2 regions of the Ensifer fredii genome follow, and region 1 is predicted to be linked to the other one. Evidence: riboswitches for the same ligand, from Rfam matches in the RefSeq annotation. Region 1 holds a riboswitch; the other holds the start of a gene.
What was found. A riboswitch is a leader RNA that binds a small molecule or an ion and turns the genes downstream of it on or off. The one in region 1 is predicted to bind FMN.
Positions count from the first base shown of each region.

Region 1 (14,965 bases):
GGCGCGGCGGCTGATTTCGGCCGCCGCAATGCGCGGGCGCATTTGCTTCAGCCCGTAGGCGACGTTCTGCTCGACATCAAGATGGGGGAACAGCGCGTATTGCTGGAAGACCATATTGACCGGGCGCCGATAGGCCGGCACGCCGTTCATAGGCTGGCCACCGATATAGACCATCCCCGCGCTTGGCTGTTCGAAGCCGCCGATCATTCGCAGGCAGGTGGTCTTGCCGCAGCCGGACGGGCCGAGCAGCGCGACGAAAGCCCCCTTGGGCACCCCGAGGCTGATATCCGACACCGCCGTCACGCTGCCATAGCGTTTGGCGACCGAACGGAATTCGATGTCGTTTGAATCGGATGTCACGTCTGTTCCCTGCGGCGCTATTATAGGAATCGGACGCGGTCCTTGCGCCTCCTGTTCCCACCGTCATTGCTGACAGCCTAGTCACCGGAAGCCGCGTCGGTATATACCCCGAGAGAGGTATTCCCGCCGGAATTTGCTTGTGAAAGGAGTATACCCTGGTTAAGCCGTCCAAGTGGCAGCGCAGGGGACTGGGGAGGGCGGTTTGGGCGTCGACTTCGAGAAGCTTTTCCAGGCCCTGGCGCCGTTGATGAATGGTTCGGCGATGGGCGACGAGGCCGTCGGCACTGCGTTCCGCCGGCTGATGTCGAGCCTGATAGCCTTCGACTATGTCGTCGTCTTCGCCTATCGTGGCAAGGAGCGTCCGCTTGATCTCTACAGTACTTTCGATGCCAAGGACCATGTGCTCTTCGTGAGCCTCTACCAGGCGGGTCCATACCTGCTCGATCCCTTCTATCATGCCGCCTGTGCGCCCCGACCTGGCGTGTGGCGGATGCGGGAGCTGGCGCCCGATCGCTTTTTCTCCAGCGAATATTACCGCACCTATTATGTGCAGACCGGGCTTGCGGAGGAGGTGGGTTTCTTCGTTCCGATCAGCGAACAGGTCACCGTCGTGCTATCGCTGATGCGGCGGGAGGCGACCGGCCCTTTCGGCGCCGCCGAGTTTGCCCTGCTCAAGAGGGCCGAGCCCTTGGTGGCCGCACTCGCTCGCCATCATTGGGCCGACCTCGACCACCGATTCGACGCGGCGCTCGCGAAAACCGGTCGCAGCCGCCGCAAGGCTTTGCATCCGCCCGCGGACGGGGTCTGGCAACATCTCAACCTCACCGATCGAGAAGCGGCAATCATCGAACTGGTCCTGCAGGGGCATTCATCGGAGTCGATCGGATTAAGGCTCGGCATCTCGACCGGGACCGTCAAAGTCCATCGGCGCAACGTTTATCGCAAGCTCGGAATTTCCTCGCAAACGCAGCTGCTGTCGCTCTACATCAAGAATCTCGGCCACTGACACCTGTCGGTAGCCGCATTATTGGCGAGGCAAAAAAGGGCGCGCCAGCCGGCTGCGCCCTCTCCTTTGCGTCGATTTGTAGTCCGTCAGGCGTTGACCAGCGCCAACTTGGCGCGCGCGTCGAGAATTTGTGCGCAGGCATTCGCAGCTTCTTCGCCCTTGACGACGAAATGGTCGCGGAAGAAGGCGATCAGCGGCTCGCTTTCCTGGAAGTTGTGCGGCGTCAACACTGCGGAGAGCACCGGCACGTCCGTGTCGAGCTGGACGCGCATCATGCCGTCCAGCACGATTCCGGCGACGAAGTCGTGGCGATAGATGCCGCCGTTGACGACGAAGGCGGTGCCGAGGATCGCCGAATAGCGTCCGGTCTTGGCGAGCTTCTGCGTATGCAGCGGAATTTCCAGCGCTCCCGGCACGTCGAAGATCTCGATGTCGGCCGCGTTGCCGCCGAGCTTCGACCACTGGGCGACGAAGGCGTCGACGCACTGGTCGACGATGTCGGCGTGCCAGCGGGCACGGACGATCGCGATCTTGGTGGAGGGGTGGGAAAGAATGGTCATGGTCTCAAGCCTTTCAGGGTTGGCGTTTGTTCCAATGATCCCGTCGGGCGAACATGCATGCACGACAACCCCGCAAAGGGTTCGCACTGCTTGCTCTCTTCCATCCGGACTGTGACCGTCGGCTCCGGAATCTGACCGGATCTGCTGACCTTCAGACACTGCACAGTTCCTTAAATCGAGATCGATTTAAGGACAGAATCATGCAGCAACTCAAAGTGCTACAGCGACCTTTGCGCGTCCATGGACGCGCGGAGCTGCATTGCCTGAAGCGCTCGCGGGCTTCGATCATCAGACCGCTGGTCCGCCGATCGCTACCGCCGGTGGGGAATTTCACCCCGCCCTGAGAACGCGTGCGACTATATACGGAGAGCAGCGCCCGTCAAACGCAGGCTCCGACGAAAATGCGAGAAATCACGACAGATTTTTCCGGGAAAGATCGAGGCCGGAACGAAATTGTTCCGGCCATCACTACTCGCGGATGACCAACAGGTCCTTGGCGGCGAAGCGCAGGCTGACATTCTCGCCGGCAACAGGCGGTGTAATGCCCGGATCGTTGAACATGTCGAACGAGATGACATCATCGCCAACCCGCAGCTTGGTGCGGATGACCGAGCCGAGGAAGCTCGTCGAGACGACTTCGCCGGGCAGCGCGGTATCGCCTTTGGAGCCCTCGGCGATCGAACCCGCCTCCGGCCGAAGCGCCAGCGAAATGCTGTCCCCGCCCTTGAGGCCGGCAATCGGCTCTTTCAGGGCAATCCGCTGCCCGCCGATGGTGACCGCACCGGTGGCGGGATCGGCGACCTTGCCCTCGATGATATTGAGCGTTCCGACGAAGGAAGCCACGAAGCGGGTCGCCGGCGTGTTGTAGATCTCGAACGGGGTGCCGATCTGGTCGGCGCGGCCGGCATTCATCACCACGATCCGGTCGGAGATCGACAGCGCCTCCTCCTGGTCGTGGGTGACGAACACCGTGGTGATGCCGAGCTGCTGCTGGATCTGCCGGATCTCTTCGCGCAGCGAGATGCGAATCTTCGCATCGAGCGCCGAGAGCGGCTCGTCGAGCAGCAGCACTTGCGGCTTCACGGCAAGCGCGCGGGCGAGCGCCACACGCTGCTGCTGGCCGCCGGACAGTTGATAGGGGAAGCGGTCCGCCAGGTGCTCGAGCTTGATGAGCCCGAGCATCTGCTTCACCCGGATATCGATGTCCGTTTTGGTGCCGCCGGCGACCTTCAGGCCGAAGGCGACATTGTCATGGACGTTCATGTTGGGAAACAGCGCATAGGCCTGGAAGACCATGCCGATATTGCGCTGGTTCGGCTTCAGAGCGCCCTGGTCCTGGCCGTTGATGACGATCGAGCCGCCGGACGGCGTCTCGAAACCGGCGATCATGCGCAGGATCGTGGTCTTGCCGCAGCCGGACGGGCCGAGGAAGGAGACGAACTCGCCCTTTTCGATGCCCATGTTGAAATTATGAACGACCTGAACCGGGCCGAAGGATTTCTGAATATTGGTCAGTGTCAGGAAAGCCATGTGATCAAGCCTTGGGCGAAGCGGATTTCTGGAAGCGGGAGACGAGCTGGATCAGCCCCATGCTCAACCACGTGATTGCGAAAGCGATGACGGCGAGCGCCGAAGGCTCATAGGCCTTATTGGCGCCGACGAGCTGCAGATAGGGACCGAAAGCCGGGCGGTTGAGCAGCGCCGCCATGGTGAATTCGCCCATGACGATGGCGAAGGTGATGAAGGCGCCGGAAAGCACGCCGCTCATCACATTCGGGAAGATGCAGCGGAAAAGGATCGTCGGCCATTTGGCGCCGAGGCTTTCGGCGGCCTCCGTCAAAGTCCTGACGTCGATCGCCCGCATCGCCGTGTCGACGGCGCGGTACATGTAGGGAAGCGACAGGGTCATGTAGGAGAACATCAACAGCGCGTTGGTGCCGGAGGTCGAACCGGTGAGCGGCAGGATCGACGAGGAATTGTAGAGCCTCAGATAGCCGAAGACGATAACGATAGCCGGAATGACGAGCGGCAGCAGCGTGACGAACTCGACGATCGGCCGCACCTGCGGCAGGCGTAGCCGCACCCAGTACGCCGTCGGCACGACGAGCAGCATGCCGAAGACGATCGTCAGTACGGCCATCAGCATCGAATAGCCGAAGGTCTCGCGAAACTGGATGTCGGAGAAAACCGACTGGTAGGCGTCGAAGGAATAGGCGCCGCGTCGCATGCGCAGCGAGAACTCCAGCGTGCCGAGCAGCGGAATGATGAAATAGCTGGCTCCGATGGCGATGGCGATCCAGGCGCCGAGGCGTTGTGCTTTCATTTCTGCCACCGTTCGGCGCGCATGCGCAGCCAGATATAGAGAATGTTGGAAATGCCGGTGATGACGATCATGCCGAGGGCGAGCGCATAGCCGAGATTGGGGTTGTGCAACACGTCGCCGCGGATCTGCGCGTAGAGCAGGATCGGCACGATGTTGAGCGAACTGCCGGTCAGCGCGTAAGCCGTGGCGATGGCGCCGAAGGCATTGGCGAAGAGCAGGAGAGTCGTGCCGAGCAGGCTCGGCCAGAGGATCGGCAGCGCCACCATGCGCCAATATTGCCAGGTGGAGGCGCCGAGGATTTCGGCCGCCTCGCGCCACTCTTTCTTGAGGCCGTCCAGCGCCGGGGTGAGGATCAGCACCATCAGCGGGATCTGGAAATACATATAGGTGATGGTGAGGCCGAAGAAGCTCAGGAGATTGAAGCCGGTTCCGTAAAGATTGAAGCCGAACCAGTCGCGCAAAAAGACGGTGAGGAGCCCGGTGCGGCCGAGCGTCGAAAGAAACGCGAAAGCGAGCGGCACGCCCGCGAAATTGGAGGCGACGCCGGAGAAGGTCAGCAGGCCGGAGCGGATCCAGTTCGGAACTCCGCCGAGCACGACCGCCCAGGCGAGGAAGAAGCCGATCAGCGCGCCGCCGAGCGAGGAGGCGACCGACACGCGGATCGAGATCCAGTAGGCGCTCATGATCGTCGGCGTGAAGAGATCGGCGAGATTCTTGAAGGTGAAGGTTCCTTCGGGCGTCAGAAAGGCGCCGGTGACGAGGTAGAGCGTCGGAACGATCAGGAACATCAGCGCAAAAATCGCGAACGGGGCTATCCCGAGCCAATCGATGACCGCTCGTTTGTTGATCAGGGGTGCGGTTGCTGTTGTCGTGGTCATGAAGGCTTCGATGTTCCTCAGTCAAATGAAACAGCCTCCCCGCCGATCGAGCGGGGAGGCATGGCAATGATTACTGAACGTTGGCGCCGACCACGCTGTCCCACTTGGTGGTGATCGCTTCCTTGCCCTTGGCCTGTTCCTCGAGCGTCGGGAATACGGCCTTTTCATAGGCAGCTGCCGGCGGCAGCTTGTCCAGCATTTCCTGCGGGATCTTGCCGTTCTTGGCGAGATCGTTGAAGCGGATCGGGTGGCAATAGCCCTTCAGCCAACCGAGCTGGCCTTCGTCCGAGTAGAGATATTCCATCCACAGCTTGGCGGCGTTCGGATGCGGGGCGAAGGCCGAGATCGCCTGCACATAGACGCCGGCGACGACGCCCGAGGCCGGAACGACGACTTCGACCGGCGGGTTGCCGTTCAGGCTGTCGCGCCAGGAGAGACCGTTATAGTCCCAGGCGATGATGATCGGGGTCGAGCCCTGTGCGAGCGAAGCGGACTTGCCGATGACCGGAACGAAATTGCCGGCCTTGTTGACTTCCGCGAAGAAGGCGAGGCCTGCTTCACCGGCCTTGGCCGCATCCTTTTCGCCAGCGGCGAGACCAGCGGCGTAGACGGCCTGCACGGCCTGGTTCGAGGCGCGCGGGTCGCCGGCGAGAGCGACCGCGTTCGCGTAGTCCGACTTCTTGAGGTCGGCCCAGTCCTTCGGCACTTCCTTGACGATATCGGTGTTCACGACGAAGGAGAGAACACCGTAATAGTCGCCGTACCAGAACCCTTCCGAATCCTTGGCGCTATCCGGGATCGTATCCCAGGTCGAGACCTTGTAGGGCTGGATCAGGCCTTCGGCCTTGGCAGAGGGGCCGAAGGACAGGCCGACGTCGATCACGTCGGGTGCCTGCGGGCCGGTATTGCCCTTGTTGGCCTTGATGGCTTCGATCTCGTCGCCGGAACCGGCGTCGGGGTTCAGCTCGTTGACCTCGATCCCGTACTTCGCCTTGAAACCGGCGATGAGATCGCCATAACCGCACCAGGTGTGCGGCAGCGCAATGGTGGTGAGCGTGCCTTCCTTCTTGGCGGCGGCGATGAGCTCTTCGCTCGGCTCGGCAGCGGCCACGGCCGTGGTTGCCAGCAGGATGGCGGTCGAGAGCGAGAGCAGGCGTTGAGTCTTTGAAATCACTGGCGTTCTCCTTATCGGTTTTCAGTCAATTTCGGCGATGCTGTTAAAGCGGCGCGATGAAACTTGTGTGACAGGCCATTTTCCCGTTTGCGGCGAGAACGCCGCCTCGGGAGGTGGGTGTTCCAAGCGGTGCACGGCGCGCCTTGCACCCCCATTTCTTCCTCCGGACATTCAGTCTTCGACCGGTACCTCCTAACCTGGCTTGCGAAAGATGCGGGTCGAATCGAAGAGCCCTTCGAGCGTCCTCATCCGGTCCCTGGTTTCGTCCCAATTCGAGCTCTGCACCGCTTCGATCAGCGCCTCGACGAGGAACAGCAGCATGACCGAACTATCCCAGGCCGAGGGGACTTCGATCTGAGCGCGGAAGACCTTGGAAGCCGACTTAGCGACGGGCGAACCCCATTGGTCGGTGAAAAGGATGATCTCGACGCCGCGGTTGCGGGCGGAGCGGGCGAGGGTCTCCATTTCCTGTTCATAGCGACGGATGTCGAACAGGATCAGAACGTCGCCCTGTTTCATATCGAGCACGTAGTGCGGCCACGAGCTCGGATTGGCGGCAATCTGGGTGACGCCCGTGCGGATGACCTGGAGATGGGTGAAGAGGTAATCGGCCGTCGAGCGGGTGATGCGGCCGCCGACAAGATAGAGGTTGCGCTTGCGGTCGGCGATGAGGGCGGCCGCCTGGTCGAATTCGACCGGCTCCAGCTGGGACAGTGTCTGGCGCATATTGCCCATGATGGCATCGGCAAAGCGGTTGAGGATGTGGGTGCCCGGTGCGCTGGCCGCCCAGCGATCGTGCTTGGCTATCGGATTGGAGATCGTCGCCTCCAGCTCCTGGTGGAGCCTCGCCTGGAAATCGGGAAAGCCGCGAAAGCCGAGCTTCTGCACCATGCGCGCCACGGTCGGCGTGGAAACGCCGGCGTTCTCGGCGACCGTTGTGATCGAGCCGAGGCCGGAAACCGGATAGTTGTCGAGAAGTGTCTCCGCCAAACGTTTCTCGGCGCGCGTCAGCACCGCGAAATGCGCCTTGATCACATCCGACACCGTCATGGATGCCGTGTTGCCGTTCAATGTCGTGCCCCTCAGCCGGTCTTTGCCAGCTTGAAGGAAATTAAACATCGCGGCCGTAACCGAAGTCAATGGGAAACTGAAAAGATCGTTTCAAATTTTGATTGACACCCGTCGATTCGTGAAGAATTCTTTTCAGCAACATCGTCTGACGAGGCAAAGGGGAGCCGGTTTTGACGGGGCTTTTGACCCAGGCAGAGGGCGGTCCGGTCGCCATCGAGAGTGCCGATGCGAAGGGAGATTTTCTCTTCGTCTGCGAACACGCGTCGAGCCGTCTGCCCGAGCGCCTCGGAACGCTCGGCCTTTCCGAGGAAGCGCTCGCCAGCCACATCGCCTGGGATCCGGGAGCGCTGGCGGTTTCCAAGCTCCTTGCGGGGAAGGTGGATGGAACGCTCATCTATCAGCGTTTTTCACGCCTCGTCTATGACTGCAACAGACCGCCGGAGTCCGACGCCGCAACGCCGGTCGTCAGCGAGGTCTACGAGGTTCCGGGAAACCGGGTGATGTCGGCGTCGGAGCGCCAGGCGCGCGTCGACGAGATCTATCAGCCGTTCCGCGACGCGGTGTCCGCGTTCATCGCCGGTCGCAAGGCGGCGGGGCGGCTTCCGATACTCGTCACCATGCACAGCTTTACGCCGGTCTATTTCGGCAAACGCCGCAGCGTCGAGATCGGCATCCTGCACGATGCCGACGGCCGGCTCGCCGACCGCATGCTGGCGGTCGCGACGAGCGGGGAGGTTGCATACGACATCCGTCGCAACGAGCCCTACGGGCCGACTGACGGCGTAACCCATAGCTTGATAGAATACGGCGTCCGTTACGGGCTGCCGAACGTGATGATCGAGATCAGGAACGATCTCATTCGCACCGAAGCCGGCCAGAGGGTCATGGCCGACTATCTGGAAGGGCTGCTCGCAAAAAGCGTAGCCGCCCTTCCGAAACAATAAAAGACCCAGGGGAGCGGCAAAGCCGCGGTCCTGTTCCGGTGCCGGAACAGGTGGTGACGTGACCTTTCGCAATGGCGCGCCGGGTCAGGAGAAACAGGGGAAAGAGATGTCAGACTATACCGAAACCGATAAGAAGCAGGATATGCACATCCTGCATTCGATGGGCTATGCCCAGGAACTCGAGCGGCGAATGAGCCAGTTCTCGAATTTCGCCGTATCCTTCTCGATCATCTGCATTCTGTCGGGGGGCATCAATTCGCTGGCGCAGGCGACCGCAGGTGCGGGCGGAGCGGCGATCGGCATCGGCTGGCCGCTCGGATGCTTCATCTCGCTGGTCTTTGCCGTGGCTATGGCGCAGATCAGCTCGGCCTATCCAACCGCCGGCGGCCTCTATCATTGGGGATCGATCCTCGGGAACCGCTTCACCGGCTGGCTCACGGCCTGGTTCAACCTCCTCGGCCTGGTGACCGTTCTCGGGGCCATCAACGTCGGCACCTATTACTTCTTCATGGGCTCATTCGGGACACCCTATTTCGGCCTGGAAGATACGACGACGACCCGCATCGTGTTCCTGGCGATCATCACCGGCGGGCAGGCGCTGGTGAACCACATGGGAATCGGCCTAACCGCGAAGCTCACCGACTTTTCCGGCTATCTGATCTTCGCCACCGCGATCCTGCTGGCGATCGTCTGCCTCGCGGCGGCCGACAGCTATGAGATCGGCAGGCTGTTCACCTTCTCGAATTATTCCGGCGAGGCGGGCGGCAATGTCTGGCCTGAGACCTCCGGAACCTGGGTGTTCCTGCTCGGCCTGCTGCTGCCGATCTACACGATCACCGGCTATGACGCTTCGGCGCATACGTCGGAGGAGACCGTCAAGGCGGCGGAATCGGTGCCGCGCGGCATGGTCTCCTCCGTGCTTTGGTCGGCGCTCTTCGGCTATATCATGCTATGCGCCTTCGTGCTGATGATCCCGAACATGGACGAAGCCGCCAAGCAGGGCTGGAACGTGTTCTTCTGGGCAATGGACGCGCAGGTCCATCCGCTCATCAAGGACATTCTCTACCTTGCCATCTTCGTCAGCCAGTGGCTGTGCGGCCTGGCGACGGTGACCTCGGTTTCGCGCATGATCTTCGCCTTCTCGCGTGATGGCGGTCTACCTGCCTCAAAGGCACTCTCGAAGGTAAGCCCCACCTATCGCTCGCCGGTTGCAGCGATCTGGACGGGCTCGATCCTTTCGGTGCTGTTCGTCTGGGGTTCGTCGCTCGTCTCGATCGGCGAAACGCCGGTCTATACGATCGTCGTCTCCTGCACGGTCATCTTCCTGTTCTTCTCCTTCGCAATCCCGATCACGCTCGGCCTGTTCGCCTGGGGAACGTCGAAGTGGGACAAGATGGGGCCGTGGAACCTCGGCGAAGGGATGTTCAAGCTGTTCGCCATCCTGTCGATCATAGCCATGGTCCTGATCTTCGTGCTCGGCATTCAGCCGCCAAACGACTGGGCGCTCTACATCACCGTCGGCTTCCTCGTCGTCACCGGCATCATCTGGTTCGGTTTCGAGAGCCGCCGCTTCCGCGGGCCGCCGATCGGTGACGAGGTCGAGCGCCGCCAGGCGGAGATCGCTGCCGCCGAGAAGGCCGTCGGCGAAGTCTGAGAAGATGGAAAGAGGGCGGAGATCGCGCTTGCGATCTCCGCTTCGTATTAGCGGCTATGGGAACGGCCGCGCCGAAACATGGGATTGTACTTTCATGAGCTACTCGTTCGAGGAACTGAAAGAGGATGTCGCCAACGGGCGTATCGACACGGTGCTCGCCTGCCAGGTGGACATGCAAGGCCGCCTAATGGGCAAGCGTTTTCACGCCCAATATTTCGTCGATAGTGCTTGGAAGGAAACGCATAGCTGCAACTACCTGCTGGCGACCGACATCGAAATGGAAACCGTGCCCGGCTACAAGGCGACGAGCTGGGAGAAGGGCTACGGCGACTACACGATGAAGCCGGATCTTGCGACGCTTCGGCGCATCCCCTGGCTGGAAGGCACGGCGCTGGTTCTCTGCGACGTGCTCGATCATCATACGCATGAGGAAGTGCCGCATTCGCCGCGTGCCATCCTCAAGAGGCAGATCGCACGACTCGAGGCCATGGGCCTCAAGGCCTTCATGGCGAGCGAGCTCGAATTCTTCCTGTTCGATCAGTCCTACGAGGATGCGCGGCTTTCCGGATACCGCGACCTGCATCTCGCCAGCGGCTACAACGAGGACTACCACATCTTCCAGACGACCAAGGAAGAGGATGTGATGCGGGCGATCCGCAACGGCCTTCAGGGTGCGGACATTCCGGTCGAGAATTCCAAGGGCGAAGCATCCGCCGGCCAGGAGGAAATCAACGTGCGCTATGCCGATGCGCTGACCATGGCCGACCGGCACGCCATCATCAAGAATGGCTGCAAAGAAATTGCCTGGTCTCGGGGCAAGGCGATCACCTTCCTCGCCAAGTGGAACTATTCCGCCGCCGGCTCGTCGTCGCATGTCCACCAGTCTCTGTGGAGCGTCGACGGCAAGACGCCGCTGTTCTACGATAAGGAGGGGCAATACGGCATGTCCGAGCTGATGCGGCAGTACGTGGCCGGATTGCTCGCCCATGCGAGCGAGATCACTTATTTCCTGGCGCCCTACATCAATTCCTACAAGCGCTTCATGGCCGGCACCTTCGCGCCCACAAAGGCGATCTGGAGCAAGGACAACCGCACCGCCGGCTATCGCCTGTGCGGCGAAGATACCAAGGCGATCCGCATCGAATGCCGCGTCGGCGGCTCCGACCTCAACCCCTATCTCGCCTTCGCCGCCTTGGTCGCGGCCGGCATATCCGGCATCGAGAACAAGATGCAACTGGAGGCGCCCTTCGTCGGCGATGCCTATCAGGGCAAGGAGGTGCGCGAAATTCCGCATACGCTCAGGGCGGCAACCGAAGCGCTGACGGGTTCGAAAATGCTGCGGGAAGCGTTCGGCGAAGAGGTCATCGACCACTATGCCCGTGCGGCGCGGTGGGAGCAGGAGGAATATGACCGGCGGGTGACGGATTGGGAGGTCGCGCGCGGATTCGAGAGGGCGTAGGGAATCCCCTCCGTACGAGGGTCTACCCCTCCCCAACCCCTCCCCACAAGGGGGAGGGGCTTCGCGGCGGCACCGTGTTGCCCACCCCGGCGTTTTCGCGAGTTGCGACGCTTCAGGCCAGCGAGGCGAGGGTGCGGCAGTGTAGTCCCTCCCCCTTGTGGGGAGGGGTTGGGGAGGGGTCATTATTTTGAAAGCAGAAACAGGAAGACGATCATGACCGTGATCAGATGCATTTCGCCGGTGAATGGCGAGGTCTTTGCCGAGCGGCCCGCACTGCCGCTGGAGCTCGCCAGACAGGCGGTGGCGCAGGCCCGGCTCGCGCAGAAGAGCTGGGCGAAGCGGCCGCTCGACGAGCGCGTCAAATTGGTGCTCGCCGGTGTGGCCCGACTCAACGAGATGGTCGACGACGTGGTGCCCGAACTTGCCTGGCAGATGGGCCGGCCGGTCCGCTACGGCGGCGAGTTCAAGGGTTTCAACGAGCGCTCGAATTACGTGGCCTCCATCGCCGCAGATGCGCTGAGGCCGCTTGTCGTCGAGGAGAGCGACCGCTTCGAGCGGCGCATCGAGCGCGAGCCGCATGGCGTCGTCTTCGTCATCGCGCCCTGGAACTATCCCTACATGACGGCGATCAATACGGTGGCGCCGGCGCTGATGGCCGGCAACACGGTGATCCTCAAGCATGCCAGCCAGACGATCCTCGTCGGCGAGCGCATGGTGCGCGCCTTCGTCGAGGCGGGCGTGCCGGCGGATGTCTTCCAGAACCTTTTCCTCGACCACGACACGACCGCGGCGCTGATTGCCGCGAAAAGCTTCGATTTCATCAACTTCACCGGCTCGGTCGAAGGCGGGCGCTCGATCGAGCGCGCGGCGGCCGGCACCTTCACCGGGCTCGGCCTGGAGCTTGGCGGCAAGGATCCCGGCTACGTGATGAAGGACGCCGATCTCGATGCGGCTGTCGATACGCTGATGGACGGCGCCACCTACAATTCCGGCCAGTGCTGCTGCGGAATCGAGCGCATCTACGTGCATGAGTCGCTCTACATTGCCTTCGTCGAGAAGTCGGTTGCCTGGGTCTCCAACTACAAGCTCGGCAACCCGCTCGATCCGGAAACGACGCTCGGACCCATGGCCAACAAGCGCTTTGCCGCGACCGTTCGCAACCAGATCGCCGACGCCGTGTCGAAGGGCGCCAAGGCGCTGATCGATCCGAAGCTTTTTCCTGAGGACGACGGCGGCGCCTATCTCGCGCCGCAGATACTCGTCGATGTCGATCACTCGATGGAGTTCATGCGCGAGGAGACCTTCGGTCCAGCCGTCGGCATCATGAAGGTGAAGAACGATGCCGAGGCGATCGAACTGATGAACGACAGTCAGTATGGTCTCACCGTCTCGCTCTGGACCAGGGACGCCGAGCGCGCCGCCCGCATCGGCCGGGAGCTCGAAACCGGCACGGTCTTCATGAACCGCGCCGACTATCTCGATCCGGCACTCTGCTGGACCGGGGTCAAGGAGACGGGCCGCGGCGGCTCGCTTTCGGTCCTCGGCTTCCACAATCTCACCCGTCCGAAATCCTTCCATCTGAAGAAAGTCACAGCATGACGATCACCGCCAACTGGAGCTATCCGACCGCCGTCAAGTTCGGCGCCGGCCGGATCAAGGAGCTTGCCGACCATTGCAAGGCCGTCGGCATGAAGAGGCCGCTGCTGATCACCGACCGCGGTCTGGCGCCGATGGCGATCACGCAGGGTGCGCTGGATATCCTGGAAGCCGGCGGTCTCGGGCGTGCCATCTTCGCCGATGTCGACCCGAATCCGAACGACATCAATCTCGAGGCGGGGATCAGGGCCTTCAAGGATGGCGGCCATGACGGTGTCGTTGCCTTCGGCGGCGGCTCGGGCCTCGACCTCGGCAAATGCGTCGCCTTCATGGTCGGTCAGACGCGGCCGGTCTGGGACTTCGAGGACGTCGGCGACTGGTGGACGCGCGCCAGCGTCGAAGGCATTGCGCCGATCATCGCCGTGCCTACAACGGCGGGAACCGGCTCGGAAGTCGGGCGCGCCAGCGTCATCACCAATTCGGCGAGCCATGTGAAGAAGGTGATCTTCCACCCGAAGTTCCTGCCGGCCGTGACGATCTGCGACCCGGAACTGACGGTCGGCATGCCGAAGGTGATCACGGCAGGCACCGGCATGGACGCCTTTGTCCATTGCCTGGAGGCCTATTCTTCGCCCTTCTATCATCCGATGTCTGCCGGCATCGCGCTCGAAGGCATGCGGCTCGTCAAGGAATACCTGCCGCGCGCCTACAAGGACGGCACGGATATCGAGGCGCGCGCCAACATGATGAGCGCGGCGGCAATGGGCGCAGTCGCCTTCCAGAAGGGGCTTGGTGCGATCCACTCGCTCTCGCACCCGGTCGGCGCCATCTACAACACCCATCATGGGATGACCAATGCGGTGGTGATGCCGCCGGTGCTGCGCTTCAATCGGCCGGCAATCGAGGAGAAGATCGCGCGGGCCGCGGCCTATCTCGGCATCGCCGGCGGGTTTGACGGCTTCTATGACTATGTGCTGCAACTGCGCGAGGAACTCGGCGTGCCGGACAAGCTCTCCGCGCTCGGCGTCGGCACTGACCGAATAGGCGAGATGGCGGAAATGGCGATCGTAGACCCGACCGCCAGCGGCAATCCGGTGAAACTGACGCTCGACGCCGCGAAGAAGCTCTTTGCCGAGTGCATCTGAGCCATCGCGTTAATTTTTCCAAGGCCCAGGGAAGCGTTGATTTCCCGGGCTTTTTTGTTGGGAAGCCGCAAGCCGTCGGCTGCGCCGGTTAATCTTTGCCAGCCAAAGTTTCCATTTTGTTAACCATCTTCTGAAAGGTTCTGTTAACCGAACCTGCACCCGAGCCCAGGCGACGGGGGCACTGAGAGAATGAGGTGACAAGATGGCGGTCATTACTTTGGCCAACGCAAAGGGCGGCGCCGGCAAGACGACGGCCGCCCTGATCCTGGCGACGGAACTGGCCCGGCAGGGCAACCGCGTGGTGATCCTGGATGCGGATCCGCAGCGATGGATCACCAGCTGGTCGGAAGCCTCCGGTCACATCGCCAATCTCGAGGTGATCTCGCACATTACGCCCGCCTCGTTGCCCTGCCATATCCGCGAACTGAAAGACGAGGCCGATTACATCGTGGTCGATCTCGCCGGTGCCAGGGACGCGATCGTCGCGCTGGCACTCGGGCTATCAGATCAGGTGCTGATCCCGGTGCAGGGCTGTGCCATGGACGCGCGCGGCGCAGTCCAGATCCTGGAGCTCATTCGCCAGATCGAACAGAAGGCCAGGGTTTGCATCAACCACTCGGTGGTCCTGACGCGCGTCAATTCCCTGGTGACGACGCGGGCGCTGCAGGCGATCAAGGCGCTGCTCGCCTCGCGCGGCGTTTCTGTCCTCGACACGCCGATTATCGAACGCGCCGCCTATCGGGAGATCTTCGAACTGGGCGGCACCTTGGAGACCATGGACCCAAACCGCGTCAG
Region 1 is NZ_CP024307.1:2,538,573-2,553,537, reverse strand. Features, by position in the region: gene NXT3_RS12570 (ABC transporter ATP-binding protein) at 1-360, opposite strand, end outside; gene NXT3_RS12565 (helix-turn-helix transcriptional regulator) at 623-1,366, shown strand; gene NXT3_RS12560 (6,7-dimethyl-8-ribityllumazine synthase) at 1,453-1,926, opposite strand; FMN riboswitch at 2,015-2,278, opposite strand; gene NXT3_RS12555 (ABC transporter ATP-binding protein) at 2,395-3,456, opposite strand; gene NXT3_RS12550 (ABC transporter permease) at 3,461-4,249, opposite strand; gene NXT3_RS12545 (ABC transporter permease) at 4,246-5,127, opposite strand; gene NXT3_RS12540 (ABC transporter substrate-binding protein) at 5,198-6,301, opposite strand; gene NXT3_RS12535 (MurR/RpiR family transcriptional regulator) at 6,494-7,372, opposite strand; gene NXT3_RS12530 (N-formylglutamate amidohydrolase) at 7,543-8,316, shown strand; gene NXT3_RS12525 (amino acid permease) at 8,423-9,970, shown strand; gene NXT3_RS12520 (glutamine synthetase family protein) at 10,065-11,429, shown strand; gene NXT3_RS12510 (aldehyde dehydrogenase family protein) at 11,643-13,028, shown strand; gene NXT3_RS12505 (iron-containing alcohol dehydrogenase) at 13,025-14,170, shown strand; gene NXT3_RS12500 (AAA family ATPase) at 14,373-14,965, shown strand, end outside.

Region 2 (14,965 bases), on a different replicon from region 1:
TTCTTCGCCGCCGCCGATCTCTGCAAGCAGGCGCTTACGCATTTCAAGGCGCAGGGCGGCGGCCGGATCGTCAACATGGCGAGCCGCGCCGGCCAGCGCGGCTATGCGGCCGATGCCATGCCCTAGGGCGCAACGAAGGCGGCGCTCGTCAATCTCACGAAATCGATCGCCCGCAGCTTCGGTGCCGACGGCGTCGTGGCGCTGGCGATCGCGCCCGACTGGGTGCGGACGGAGATGGCCGAGGACTTCATCGCGAAGTTTGGCAAGCAGGCCGCCGTCGCCGACATACCGATCGGCGAGATGGCTGAGGCCGCCGAAATCGCCGAACTCGTCGCCTTCGCGCTCAGGCCGTCGCAGCGGTCGCTGAACGGCGCGACGCTCGACGTCAATGGCGGCAGTTACATTCGATAGGACTTGAGGAGCGAGAGATGCAAAGATTCGAAGGCCAGGTTGCGGTCGTTACCGGCGGAGGCCGCGGCATCGGTTCGGGCATAGCGCGGCGGCTCGCGGAGGAGGGGGCGCTGGTCGTCATCTCAGACGTGAACGGCGACGCGGCAGGCGCCGTTGCGGCCGAGATCGTGACAGCCGGGGGTTCTGCCATTGCGATCGCCGCCGACATTTCTCAGCGGGAACCGTGCTGCGCTCTGATTGCCGAAGCATTTGACCAGAAGAAGCGCATCGACATTCTCGTCAACAATGCAGGAATCAACCGGCGGGGCAACCTCCTGTCGCTGAGCGACGACGAATGGCACGCGAGCTTCGCGGTCAATCTCGATTCAATGTTCTATCTTTGCCGCGCTGCGATCCCGCACATGATCGAGGCGGGCGGCGGCGTCATCGTCAACACCGCCTCGCAATGGGGTCTCCATCCGGCGCCGAACCACATCGCCTATAACACCTCCAAGGCTGCGGTCGCCGCCTTCACCCAGAACCTCGCCCGCGACTACGCGCCACACAAGATACGCGTCAACGCCGTCTGCCCCGGCGAAATCCATACGCCGATGCTGGAGGCGGGGGGTGAAGCGGTCGGGACGGACGATCGCCGATCTCGACAAGCTTGTTCCCTTCGGCCGGATCGGAAAGCCGAAGGAGGTCGCCGCCCTGTCGCCTTCCTTGCCTCCGACGAAGCCGCCTTCATGTGCGGTTCGCTCGTCGAGATCACCGGTGCACAGGCGGTCGCTTAGCATTGTGCATTTAGGTGGAGTCACCCGACACAACATTCGGTAAAACGGACAGGTAGAGGGGTCGCCGAGCGAGATCACGCGGCGGCCGCTGATGCCAAATGGGCTTCTCCAAGCCAACCATCACGACATGATCAATCCGCCGTCGACGTTGATCGTCTGTCCGGTGATGTAAGCCGCATCCTCAGAAGCCAGGAAGGCAACGAGGGCGCCGACTTCGGCAGGCGTTCCCGCCCGGCCCATGGGAATGCCCTCGACCCATTCGGCCATGAGTTCGCCCGGGCCGTATTCGCCGAGCATCTGGCCCCAGACCCTGTCATTGTAGTCCCACATCTCCGTGTGGATGATGCCGGGGCAGATGGCGTTCACGGTAATGCCTTCGCGGGCGAGTTCCTTGGCAAGGCTCTGCGTCAGGCCGACGACGCCGAATTTCGAGGCGGCGTAATGCGGGGTGTAGATGAAGCCCTGCCGCGCCTGGCCGGAGGCTGTGTTGATCAGGCGACCCTTGGTGCCGCTGGCGCGGAAGCGGCGGATCGCCTCCTGGCAGCACAGGAAGACGCCCTTGGTGTTTACGTCGAGGTTCAGGTCCCATTCGCGTTCGGTCAGGTCCTCGACCTTGGCGATGGTGATGACGCCCGCATTCTGCACCGATACGGAAATGGCGCCGAGCTTCGCTTCGGCCGCCGCGTAGGCGTCCTGGACGGCGCGGGCGTCGGTCACGTCCAGTACGATGCCGATCACCTCTGCGCCGGTTTCCTCGGCGAGCGCCTCGGCGGCCACGGCCATGTCCTTCTCGATCGCGGCGATGGCGATTTTGGCCCCCTCATCGGCAAAGCGCTTGGCGATGCCGCGGCCGATCCCCTTGTTGCCTCCGGTGACGAAAACCGTCTGGCCCGCAAAACGTCTCATGGTCTTTCCTCCATAATGCGCGAGCTGCCAAAGGCTGATCTCGGATAGGATCAGGCCGTGAGCCGAGCCGCAGTGAACTTGTCGGTTACAAGCACATCGATGACGCCGAGTTTTAGGGCGCCGGCGATGGCCTGCGTTTTCGATTCTCCGCCTGCCAGCGCCATGACGCGGTCGGCTTTCCTGAGGTCTTCAAGCGAAATGCCGATGACGCGGTCATTGAGCGGCGTTTCGACCGGCTTTCCCTCCCTGTCGTAGAACCGGTAGGAGATCTCGCCGACGGCGCCGGCCTCGTGCAGCATCGCCATTTCCTGGCGGGAGAAGGTGTTACCGGAGCGGGCGAGGAGCTCGGACGGCTCCACCGCACCGATGCCGACGATCGCCAGGCTGAGGCGGCCGAAGAGGTCCATCGTCTCGCGCACGACCGGATCGGCGAGCATGACGAGCTTTGCCTCGCGCGACGAGGTGATGCCCTGGACGAGAAGCAGCCGCGGCTCGCCGCCGGTGAGCCGCGCGAGGCGCGCCGTCAGCTGCGTGGCGTGGGTTTGGACCGACGCGTCCCCCATGCCACCAAGGATCTGCACGATGTATTTGGCCTTGGCGGTCTTGAGCGGGTGGATGTTGTCCACCATGCGCAGGATCGTCTGGCTCCAGCTCGAGACGCCGATGATCTCGTCCTGCTGCAGGGTGACCTCGAAGAAATGGGCGGCCGCCTCGCCGATGCGCGCCATGATCGCGCCGTCCCTGTCCTCGGAACAGTCGATGACGATCGCCTCCGTCAGGCCGTAGCGGTCGCGCAGCGCGGTTTCGAGATCGGCGAAGGTGCCCGGCGGCGGAATAACCGTGGTCCGGACGATGTCTTCCTGCTCGGCCCGCTTCAGCATGCGCGACACGGTCGCCTGCGACATGCGCATGACCTCGGCGATCTCTGCCTGCCGCTTGCCTTCGATATGATACATCTGAGCAACTCGGGCGATCAGTCGCAGCTCGTTGAGCCGTCCCATGGAATCCTCCAGGCGTGAATTTTTATTCACTCATAGTGGAAGGGCCCGGAACGGTCGAGCGGTAGATTGCGTCCTGCCAAACCCGGAGGCGATCTGTGGCGTCGGAAACACGCGGCGAGATGGGATCACCGCCACGTGGCAGGGCGGTAATGGCGGCAAGATCGGGCCAGACGCCCAGCGAAAGCCCCGCCAGATAGGCGGCGCCGAGGGCGGAGGCCTCCGGCGCGTCGCATTGGGTGACGGCGTGGTTCAGCGTGTCGGCGACGCACTGCATCAAAAAGGTGTTCTTGCTCGGCCCACCATCCGCATAGAGGCGGCCGAGCGGTGTCGGCGACTGCGCTGACATGGCCTTGAAGACGTCATGGACCTGAAAGGCCATCGAATCGGTCACTGCGCGGGCCATCTGGGCGCGTGTGGTGTTGAAGGTAATGCCGGAAAACAGCGCCCGCGCATCGGACTGCCAGTAGGGCGCGCCGAGGCCTACAAAGGCCGGCACGAAGCCGGGTCCGCGTGGCTCGGCGGTTGCGGCAAGGTCGGTCAGGGCCTGAACGTCGGGCAGGCCGAGCATCTCGACCATCCACGGCAGCGCTGCGGCTGAGACGAGAATATTGCCCTCGAAGGCATAGGTCGGCTGGCCGTCGATCGACCAGGCGATCGTCGTCGTGATGCCCTGCTCGGGCGCGATGAAGCGGGGCAGCGTCGTCATCACGGACGAGCCGGTTCCGAAGGTCACCTTGCCGTCGCCGGGATTGAAGGCGCCGTGTCCGAAGAGCGCCGCATGGCTGTCGCCGATCGCCGCGGCGATCGGGATGCCGTCCCTGAGGCCCGGCACGTTTTGGGTCACGCCGAAGCGCGACGCGCTGTCTCGCACTTCGGGCAAGGCGGATTTCGGCACGCCGAACAGTTCGCAGAGCTCGTCGCTCCAGGCCTGCCGGTTGAGGTCGTAAAGCTGACTGCGGGCGGCATTCGAAGCGTCGCAGGCATGGACCGCGCCATCGGTGAAGCAATGGATCAGCCAGGCGTCGATCGTCCCGAGCCGCACTTCGTGTCCTGCAGACACGCGGTCCAGCAGCCACTTCATCTTCGGGCCGGGGAACATCGGGTCGATGGGCAGGCCGGTGAGCGCCTGCACGCGGGGCGCGTGGCCGGCTGCGACCAATTCGGCGCAGGCCGGTGCGCTGCGGCGGCACTGCCAGCTCACCACCGGCCCGAGCGGCCTGCCCGTTGCTGCATCCCAGATGGTGACGGACTCGCGCTGGTTGGAAATCGCGATACCGAGGATGTCGACGTCAGGACCGGTCTGCAGGCAGGCGGCAATCGCCTCCTTGACCGATTCCCAGATGCGCATTGGGCTCTGCTCCACCCAGCCGGGCTGCGGATGTTCGATGCCGACCAGAGACGAGCCGCGCGACAGGATTTCGCCGGCCGTGGAGACAAGCACGGCCTTGGAATTCGTGGTGCCCTGGTCGATGGCGAGGATGGCGGTCGTCATGGCAACTCCGGCAGGCGTGAATTGGGGGCGCGGCGATGGGGAGGGTTTGCCGCGCCCGGCACGGACTCTAGACGCGCAGTATCAAACGCGGGAAGACTTCCGTGCAATCAAAGCGATGGCCGCCTCAGTGATGGCGGCAGGCGACATGCCGAATTCGTCGAGCAGGAACTCGGCCGAGCCGGTCGGGGCGAAGATGCCCGGAACGCCGAGGATCCTCATCGGCACGGGAGCTTCGGCCACGACGACTTCGGCGATGGCCGAGCCGAGGCCCCCGAAGGTGGAATGCTCTTCCGCGGTCAGGATCGCCCCGGTTTCGCGGGCGGCGGCCACCACGGCCTCGACGTCGATCGGGCGGACCGTCGCCATGTTCAGCACCCGGGCCTCGATCCCCCGTTCGGCGAGGAGGTCGGCCGCCTTCAGCATGCGGTGGGTCAGCGTGCCGTTGGCGATCAGCGTGATGGCGTCGCCGTCACGCAGCAGGTTGGCCTTTCCAAGCTCAAATCTGTGTCCGGCCGGCAGCAGGTCCGGAACCCCGACGCGCGACAGGCGAAGGAACACCGGCCCCTTGTAATGGGCCGCCCATTCCACCGCCGCGGCGGTTTCGATCGAGTCACAGGGCGCAATCACCGGCAAGTTGGGCAGCACCCGCGTCCAGGCGAAGTCCTCGATCGAATGGTGCGTGGGCCCAAGCTCGCCATAGGCCATGCCGGAGGAAATGCCGATGAGCTTCACATTGGCGTTGGAATAGGCGATGTCGGCCTTGATTTGCTCCAGCGACCGGCCGGTCAGGAAGCAGGAGGCGCCGCAGACGAAGGGCAGCAGACCGCCATTGGCAAGACCGGCGCCCACGCCCACCATGTTCTGCTCGGCAATGCCGACATTGACCAGCCGTTCCGGCCATTTGGACTTGAACCCGTTGAGCTTCGACGAGCCGACGGAGTCGTTGCAGACCGCCACGAGCTTGGGGTTGTCCGCGCCGAGGCGCTCCAGCACCGCAACGAAGGCGTCACGGCAATCGTGCAGTTTGGGAGAGGTGATCACGTCTTTCATCACAGGGTCTCCGAAAGCTCGGCCAGGGCGACCCGATATTGCTCGGCATTCGGCACCTTATGGTGCCAGTCGACCTTGTCCTGCATGAAGGAAATGCCGTGGCCCTTGTTGGTATGGGCGACGATTGCGTGCGGCCGGTTGCCGCGGCGCTCCAGTGCCGGAACGATTTCGTCCATGGCGTTGCCGTTGATCTCGGTGACGTCCCAGCTGAAGGCTTCGAGCTTGGCGGGGAAGGGGGCGAGATTGTTGGTCTCCTTCAGCGTGGCGCCCTGCTGGAAGCGGTTGTGGTCGATGATCAGCGTCAGATTGTCGAGGCCGAACTGCGCCGCGGCGGCGATCGCCTCCCAGTTCGATCCCTCCTGCATCTCGCCATCGCCGGTCAGGACATAGGTGTGATACTCGGCGCCGGTCAGCTTGGCGGCCTTGGCCATGCCGACGGCGACCGGCAGGCCGTGGCCGAGCGGCCCGGTATTGGTCTCGACGCCCGGGACCTTGGTGCAGTTCGGGTGCCCGTTCAGCCGTGAATGCGACTTCAGGAAGGTGCCGATCTCTTCTTCGGGCAGGAAGCCGCGCTTGGCGAGCGTCACATAGAGGGCGAGCGCCACATGGCCTTTGGACAGCACGAAACGGTCGCGGCCCGGATGCTTCGGCTGGTCGGGCCAGACGCGCAGCACGCGGAAATAGAGCGCCGTCAGAATGTCGATAGCGGACATTTCCCCGCCGATATGGCCGGCGCCAGCTTCGAAAACCGCCTGCAGATCGCGAAGTCGGATCTGTCGAGCGATGCGGTCGAGATCGTTCGGCTGCATGTATTCCTCGCGCTGAATAAATATACAATCATATATATAATTGCACGCTACCCCCGCATGTCAAGGGCCAGACGCAGGAAAAGCTATGCAGAACGAGGTTGACAGGACGCAGACCGATCATGTACGAATTTACACACAGCAATGAATAATTATGCCTAGATACACGTGAGGAAGCCGGGTAGCGAGAGGAGGGCGCCATGCTTGCGACAGCGACGGAGCGGCAAGGGTTCGCGGGCGGGATTTTTGCGTCGATGCGAGGGGCCACAGGTCCGCTGATCGGCCTCATCGTCCTGTGCCTGTTTCTCACCTTCGCCAGCGACAAGTTCCTTTCGATCAGGAACTTCCTGAACGTGCTCGATCAGATCACGGTGCTCGGCATCATGGCCGTCGGCATGACGATGGTCATCCTGATCGGCGGCATCGACCTCGCCGTCGGTTCTGTCATGGCGCTGGCAATGATGGTGCTTGGCTATCTGAACGTCGTTGCCGGCGTGCCGATGTGGATCGCCATTCCGCTCGCCCTGCTGGTCGCCTCGCTGAACGGCCTGATCGCCGGGCTTCTCATAACGCGCTTCAACGTGCCGGCATTCATCGCGACGCTTGCCATGATGTCGATCGCCCGCGGCCTGGCCAACATGATCACCGACGGCCAGCAGATCATCGGTTTTCCGACTTGGTTCAACATCATGGCCATCGTGCGCTTCGGCGGCTTCCTGACATTGACGGTCGCGGTCATGCTGGTGGTCTTCGTCGTCGGCCTCCTTTACCAGCGCTATCGCCATGGCGGGCGCGTCCTCTACGCCATCGGCGGCAACGCAGAGGTGGCGCGGCTTGCCGGCATCAACGTCCAGCGGGCGACCGTGCTTGTCTATGTGGTCTGCAGCTTCCTGGCGGGATTGTCGGGCATGGTGCTGGCGGCGCGGCTCGACTCGGTCCAGCCCTCGTCCGGTGTCTCCTACGAGCTCGACGCCATTGCGGCAGTCGTCATCGGCGGCACGTCGCTCTCCGGCGGAACGGGCGGCATCGGCGGCACCATAATCGGCGTGCTGATCATCGGAATCCTGCGCAACGGCCTCAACCTGCTGAGCGTATCGCCGTTCATGCAGCAGGTGATCATCGGCGGCGTCATCGTGCTGGCCGTCACCGCCGAGACTTATCGCAAGCGGAAATAGCCACTGTTCACCCCGCTTGCGGAAATGCCTGCGGGGAAGCGAAAACGGTCAGCAATGGTGCGGGCCGGCAAAAGGGAGGTGGAATCCTGTGAAGTCAGGAAATCCACAGAGCAACTCGGAGGAGAACCCCATGAAACTGTCCAACCTGCTGCTGGCGGCAACCACCGCTGCGGTCCTGATGTCCCCGCTCGGTGCATCGGCCGCGGAAGTCAAGAAGATCGGCCTCGCCGTGCCGAACCTTCAGGCGGACTTCTTCAACCAGATCAAGCTCGGCGTCGAAAAATACGCGAAGGAAAAGGGTATCGACGTCGTGGTGGTCGACGCGAAGAACGATACCGCCACCCAGGTCAACCAGGTCCAGGACCTTATGACGCAGGACATCAACGCGTTCATCTATATTCCGGCCGGTGCAGCCGCGGCCGCCGTGCCGACCCGCCTTGCCCGTGAAGCCGGCATTCCGGTGATCAACGTCGACCGTGTTCCGGATGGCGCGCCGGGCGATACCTTCATCGCCGGCGAAAGCGTCGAATCCGCCTATGCCGTCTGCAAGCACATCATCGAAAAGGCCGGCGGCTCGGGCAAGATGGCGATCATCCATGGCCAGAAGGGCACGACGCCGGAAGTCGATCGCTTCACGGGCTGCAAGCGCGCCATCGACGAGGCTCCGGGCGTGGAACTCGTCGCCCAGCAATGGAGCAACATGTGGTCCGCGGACGAAGGCTTCTCGATCGCCCAGAACATGCTGCAGGCAAACCCTGACCTCAAGATCATCTTCGGCCAGGCGGACGGTCTGGCGATGGGTGCGGCGAAAGCCGTAGACGTTGCCAACCTCTCTGACAAGGTGATCATCGGCGGCTATGACGGCGACTTTTCGGCGCTCGAATATCTCGCCAAGTGCAAGGGGCCGTTCGTCGCCACGGCGACGCAGAGCACCCAGAAGATGGGCGTCCTCGCGGTTGAATCGGCACTTGCCGTGGCCGCCGGCCAGAAGGTCGAAGAGCGCCAGACTCCGAATGCCGTGCTGACGACCTGCGAGAATGCTCCGGAGTTCGTGAAGAGCCATCCATAAATTGTCTCGATGCCCGAAAGGCAGCGCCATGACCACCCAGTCTCCCATCCTCTCGCTCCGTGGGATCCAGAAGTCCTACGGACCGATCAGGGTCCTGCACGGTGTCGACCTCGACATCTATCCGGGTGAGGTCGTGGCGCTGCTTGGCGAAAACGGTGCCGGGAAATCGACCCTGTCGAACATCATTTCCGGCACCGTGCAGCCGTCCGCCGGGGAAATGACCTGGCTTGGGGCAGTCTATGCGCCCGCCAATCCCCGTGCCGCGATGGACGAGGGGGTCGGCATGATCCATCAGGAGCTGAAACTGCTCCCGAAGCTCTCGATCGCCGAGAATGTCTTTGTCGGTCGCTATCCGATGAAGGCGGGCCGGGTCGACCGCAGGGCGATGGAGGAACGGGCGCGCAGCGGCCTCAAGCGGCTGGGTCTAGACATATCGCCCGACCGCCTCGTCGAAGGGCTCTCGACCGGCAAGCAGCAGCTCATCGAAATCGCCAAGGCGCTGACGCTCAATGCCCGCCTGCTGATCCTGGACGAGCCGACCGCGGCGCTCGGCGGCGAGGAAACCCAACTCCTCTTCCAGCAGATCGAACGGCTGAAGGCGGACGGGGTGGGCATCATCTACATCTCGCACCGTCTCGAGGAAATCCGCCAGATCGCCGACCGCGTCGTCGTCATGCGCGATGGCGCCAAGGTCAAGGAATTCGACAGCGGCGACGTGCCGATCCGCACCATCGTCGAGGCCATGGTCGGGCGCTCGCTCGAGCGCATGTTCCCGGCCCTGCCAGCGCCTCGGGAAGAGGTGACGCTTGAGGTCCGCGATCTCACCTCGCCGACGAATGCATTCCGCAATATCAGCTTTTCAGTCCGGAAGGGCGAGGTCTTCGGCATCGCCGGCCTGATGGGCGCCGGCCGCACCGAACTCGTGCGCGCCATCACCGGCGCCGATCCGATTTCCGGTGGCGAGATTCTGTTGAATGGCAATGCCGTCACGCCGCGCTCGCCAATCGACGCGATTCGCAGCGGGATGGTTCTCGTGCCGGAGGACCGCAAGCTCCAAGGTGTCGTGCTCGATCATTCGATCGCGGAGAACATCGGCTATGCCAATCTCGGCGCAATTGCCCGCAACGGCTGGGTTTCCTCCCGGCGTCTGCAACAGTTCGCCGACGAGTGCATCAGGAGGTTCGGCGTGAAAGGCCGCGGCCACCAGAACGCCGGCGAGCTTTCCGGCGGCAACCAGCAGAAGGTGGTGCTCGCCAAGTGGCTGGCGCGAAAGCCGCAGGTCGTTGTGCTCGACGAACCGACGCGCGGCATCGACGTCGGCGCCCGCTCGTCGATCTACGACCTCATCATGGATCTCGCCCGCCAGGGGGTCGCGGTGATCGTGGTCAGTTCCGATCTCGAGGAGGTGCTCGGCGTCTCCAACCGGATCATGGTCATGGCCCAGGGCAGACAGACCGGCATCCTTGATCGCGAGGACGCAAACGACGTCTCGGTCATGGAACTCGCGACGATTTGAACAAGGAAGAAATTCATGTCTGAAATCACGCTCAACGCGCCGAAACTGTTCGATCTCTCCGGCAACGTCGCCTTCGTGACGGGGGCGGGCAGCGGCATCGGGCAACGCATCGCCATGGGGCTGGCGCAGTGCGGCGCCGACGTTGCGCTGCTCGATCGCCGCACCGACGATGGACTGGCGAAGACCGCGGAATTCATCGCCGGCACCGGGCGCCGCAGCATCCGCATCGCCGCCGACGTGACCAATGGCGCGGCGCTCAACGAGGCGGTCGCCCGCACCGAAGCGGAACTCGGCCCGCTTGCCCTTGCCGTGAACGCGGCCGGCATCGCCAATGCCAATCCGGCCGAGGAGATGGAGGAAAGCCAATTCCAGACGATGATGGACATCAACCTGAAGGGCGTTTTCCTGTCCTGCCAGGCGGAAGCCCGCGCCATGCTGAAGAACGGCCGCGGCTCGATCGTCAACATCGCCTCGATGTCCGGCGTGATCGTCAACCGCGGCCTCAGCCAGTGCCACTACAATGCCTCGAAGGCCGGCGTCATTCATATGACGAAGTCGATGGCGATGGAATGGGTGGGCCGCGGCGTCCGCGTCAACACGATCAGTCCCGGCTACACGGCCACACCGATGAACACCCGGCCGGAAATGGTGCATCAGACCAAGCTGTTCGAGGAGCAGACCCCGATGCAGCGCATGGCGACGGTGGACGAGATGGTCGGGCCTGCCGTCTTCCTTCTTTCGAATGCGGCAAGCTTCGTGACCGGCGTCGACCTCCTGGTCGATGGCGGCTTCTGCTGCTGGTAAATATCACGGGGCCAGCCTGAGCTGGCCTCTTGCTTTTTGCCGGTGAAATTCCTTATCTACGCTTGTTCTCAGGGCGGGGTGAAAATCCCCACCGGCGGTATCCGGAGCGATCCGGGAGCCCGCGAGCGCTCCCGCCGATGCGGAAGGTCAGCAGACCCGGTGAGAGGCCGGGGCCGACGGTTACAGTCCGGATGGAAGAGGACAATGTCAGCAAACCGCTCCTTGTCGAGCGGCGCGGACTTGTTCGCCCAAGGGATGAATAGCGGCCGAAACGCCGCAGTTTGATGCCGAAGCTGGCTACCCTTGAAAGGCAATGGAATGGCAATCTCGAAAATTGAAGACGCAGTCGTGGCCCTGGCGCTGGGCGGCATGGTCGTCGTCGTTGACGACGAGGACCGGGAGAATGAGGGCGACATCATCGTCGCCTCGGACGCGGTGACGCCCGAAACGATCGCTTTCATGATGAAGCACGCCCGCGGGCTGATCTGCGTCGCGATGGAAGGAGAGCGTCTCGATGCGCTCGATATCCCGCTCATGGTTCCGCAGAACACCGAGCTCCATAAGACCGCATTCACGGTCTCCGTCGATTACCTGCCCGCGACCACCACCGGCATTTCCGCAGCCGATCGCGCCGCGACCGTCCAGGCGCTGATGGATCCCGACGCGCGTCCGGCGGACTTCGCCCGGCCGGGGCATGTCTTCCCCCTGCGGGCGCATCCGAACGGCGTGCGCGGACGGCCCGGACACACGGAGGCGGCGGTGGAACTGGCACGCCTTGCCGGCAAGTCCGCATCGGGTGTCATTTGCGAAGTTGCCAATGACGACGGAACGATGGCCCGGCTTCCGGAGCTCGTGGTGTTCGCTGAAACGCACCGGCTTCCGCTGATCACCATCAGAGACCTGATCGCATTCGTCGAGCAGCCGGCCGGCGCGGCACGGGCCGCGTAACCTCATCAGGCTGCCTGAAAACAGGCGGCCATTCGCTTCGGCTCGTCGAGCTCACTCGGGCAGACCGGCCAGCCGCAGCCCATCCGCGAACCGCGCCAGATCTTCGGGTCGATGGATCGGGAGCCAGTCCTTGAGGTTGGAGAGGCGCAAGGACGGATCGAGCGTGCGCAGGCGCTGCATCGCATGCCCTGCTTCGTCGATGCGCCCGGCGAGCGCATGGCTTGCCGCCGCCAGGGCGGCTGCCGGAAGCAAGCTGGGCAGGTTCCCGAGCGCCTTTTCTGCCCAGGCCGAGGCGGGATCGAAGCGCCCGGCGAAGAAATTTGCCAGCGCCATGCCGACCTGCATGCGGAACATTTCCGGATCCAGCGGACTGAGGCGAACGGCATGCGTCAAGTGTTCTGTTGCAGCGTCCGTTTCGCCGCGAAGCGCGCGGAGCGCACCGCCGAGATACCAGGCGGGAGCGAGATTGGGATTGAGCAGGACGGCCCGGTCGATGAGCGCGATACCGCCGTCGAGGTCGCCGGTGAGATGGGCGAGCGCATGTCCGCCTCTCGTCAACGCCACCGCATCGTCGCGGCCGAGTTGGACGGCGAGCCGCGCTAGGCGGGCGCCCTCGGCGATCTCGCCCGGAGGATCGATCATCCAACCGTTCAACTTTCGCCAGAAATGGCACCAGGCGGCCATGCTGTAGGCGGACGCGAATTCCGCATCAAGCTCGGCCGCCTTGTAGAACAAGGGTAGCGCCGCCTCGATGGCCTCCCGGGTTCCGCTGTGCAGCTTCGCCATGCCGCGCAGGTAATAGTCATAGGCGTCCAGGCTTTCCGTCGGCTTGCGCTTGGCGCGCTCGATCTCCGCCCGTTCGAGCTGCGGCGCGATCGCCCCGACGACGCTTTCGGCTATCTGATCCTGCAATTCGAAGATGTCGTCGAGCGTGCCTTCGAAGCGCTCCGCCCAGAGATGCGTCCCGCTCGTGGCGTCGATGAGCTGCCCGGTGATGCGCACCTTGTTGCCGGATTTGCGCACGCTGCCTTCGAGCACGTAGCGCACGCCAAGCTCTTCGCCGACGTCTCTCGTATCCACCGTCCGGCCCTTGTAGGTGAAGCTCGAATTGCGCGCGATGACGAACAGCCAGCGGATGCGCGACAGGGCGGCTATGATGTCCTCCACCACGCCGTCGGCGAAATAGTCCTGCTCCGGGTCGCCGCTGAGATTCTGGAAGGGCAGGACGGTGATCGAGGGCTTGTCCGGGAGGACGAGCGCGGAAGGAGGCTCCCCCGTTTCGCTTGGCGAGTGTCCGACGATGCCCGGTCCGTCGGGGTGGCTCGGTTTTGCGATCTCGCCGGTCTCGATCACCCCTATGAAGCGGAAGCCCTTGCGGGCGACGGTGCGGACCAGGCGCTGCTCTTCACCGTTGTCGCCGATTGCCTTGCGCACCGCGTTGATGTGGCTGGTGATCGTCGATTCCGAGACGATCCGGCCGCTCCATACCGCCTGAAGCAGATCGTCCTTGCTGACGACGCGGTCGCGGTTCCTGACGAGATGCAGCAGCAGGTCGAAGACCTGCGGCCCGACGGTCACCACTTCCGAGCGCAGGGTAAGCTCCCGGCGCTCGGGGTCGAGCACGTAGTCTCCAAACACGAATTGCACGTCGGCATCCCTCGACCGAGCGGCTCGGCTTGCCAGCCGGAGCAGCGGCGACACTTCTGTCCATTGATAGCACGGCTCGCCGTAACGCGCTCGCACCTCTGCCGCAAGATGACCGACAACCCGCTTGGACGGATAACCAAGCTTTCCTCAAGGTCAATTCAAGCCCGCGGCAAGGACTCCCGGCAAGCTTGCAGGCACTCTCCCCCCCGGATCGACGGCAAAGATGCGGTCGGCAGAAACGGAGAGAGCCATGAAGATCGTCGTCATCGGAGGCACCGGCCTCATCGGATCGAAACTCGTGAAGAACTTGACGGAGCGCGGCCATGAGGTGCTCGCAGCCGCCCCCAACACCGGCGTCAACACCATCACCCGCGAGGGCCTGGCCGAAGCGCTGGACGGGGCGGAGATCGTCGTCGACGTCGCCAACGCGCCGGTTTGGGAAGACAAGGCAGTCCTCGAATTCTTCGAGACGTCAGGCCGCAACCTCCTGGCCGCGGAAGCTGCCGCCGGCGTCCGCCACCATGTGGCCCTCTCGATCGTCGGCAGCGAACGGCTTCCCGACAACGGCTATTTCCGGGCGAAGGTCGCGCAGGAAAACCTCATCAAGGCGTCCGGCATTCCCTACACCATCCTGCGCGCCACGCAGTTCTTCGAGTTCGTCGGCGGCATTGCCCAGGCGGGCACGGTCGGTGACGAGATTCGCCTGTCGCCGGCGCTGTTCCAGCCCATGGCCTCCGACGATGTCGCGGCGGCGCTCACCGATGTCGCGCTTGCGCCGCCGGTCAAGGGCACCGTTGAAGTGGCCGGTCCGGAGGCGATCCCGCTCGACGAGGGGGTCAGGCGCTTCCTCAAGGCAACCAGGGACGCGCGCAAGGTCGTACCGGACGTGCACGCGCGCTACTTCGGCTCCGTCCTCGACGATCAATCGCTGACCCCCGGCAGCAATGCACGCATCGGCGCAATCCGGTTCGAGGATTGGCTCGCCCGGCAAGCCGCCCACTGAACCTCCGGCGGGCCGCCAAGACGAATGCGGCCCGCTCGGCCCTGACCTTTTGACAGTTATCCTCGAAGGAGAAATGCCATGCTTGCACGATTTCTCTCGGCCGCTGCCTTCGCAGCGCTTTCGATCACCGCAGCTTCGGCCGCCGACAGCCCGGCGGGCAAGGTAACCGTCGTCTTCGACCACGCGCTTCCCAACGTCCCCGGCAAGAGCATGAAGGGCGTTCTCGTCGAATACGGGCCGGGCGGCGCGTCGCCGGCCCACACCCATCCGAAATCCGCCTTCATCTATGCAACCGTGCTTGAGGGCGCGATCCGCAGCAGCGTCAACGGCTCGCCGGAAAAGGTCTACAGAGCCGGCGAGAACT
Region 2 is NZ_CP024310.1:362,846-377,810, forward strand. Features, by position in the region: partial or broken gene NXT3_RS25385 (SDR family NAD(P)-dependent oxidoreductase) at 1-411, shown strand, start outside; gene NXT3_RS25390 (SDR family NAD(P)-dependent oxidoreductase) at 429-1,184, shown strand; gene NXT3_RS25395 (SDR family oxidoreductase) at 1,305-2,090, opposite strand; gene NXT3_RS25400 (sugar-binding transcriptional regulator) at 2,141-3,091, opposite strand; gene NXT3_RS25405 (FGGY family carbohydrate kinase) at 3,114-4,583, opposite strand; gene NXT3_RS25410 (transketolase family protein) at 4,665-5,633, opposite strand; gene NXT3_RS25415 (transketolase) at 5,633-6,442, opposite strand; gene NXT3_RS25420 (ABC transporter permease) at 6,640-7,614, shown strand; gene NXT3_RS25425 (substrate-binding domain-containing protein) at 7,745-8,683, shown strand; gene NXT3_RS25430 (sugar ABC transporter ATP-binding protein) at 8,712-10,199, shown strand; gene NXT3_RS25435 (SDR family oxidoreductase) at 10,215-11,003, shown strand; FMN riboswitch at 11,064-11,210, shown strand; gene ribB (3,4-dihydroxy-2-butanone-4-phosphate synthase) at 11,322-11,951, shown strand; gene NXT3_RS25445 (winged helix-turn-helix domain-containing tetratricopeptide repeat protein) at 12,003-13,598, opposite strand; gene NXT3_RS25450 (SDR family oxidoreductase) at 13,849-14,601, shown strand; gene NXT3_RS25455 (cupin domain-containing protein) at 14,680-14,965, shown strand, end outside.
Region 2: it holds a riboswitch for FMN, as region 1 does, so the genes downstream of both, ribB (3,4-dihydroxy-2-butanone-4-phosphate synthase) here and NXT3_RS12560 (6,7-dimethyl-8-ribityllumazine synthase) in region 1, are expected to answer to the same signal.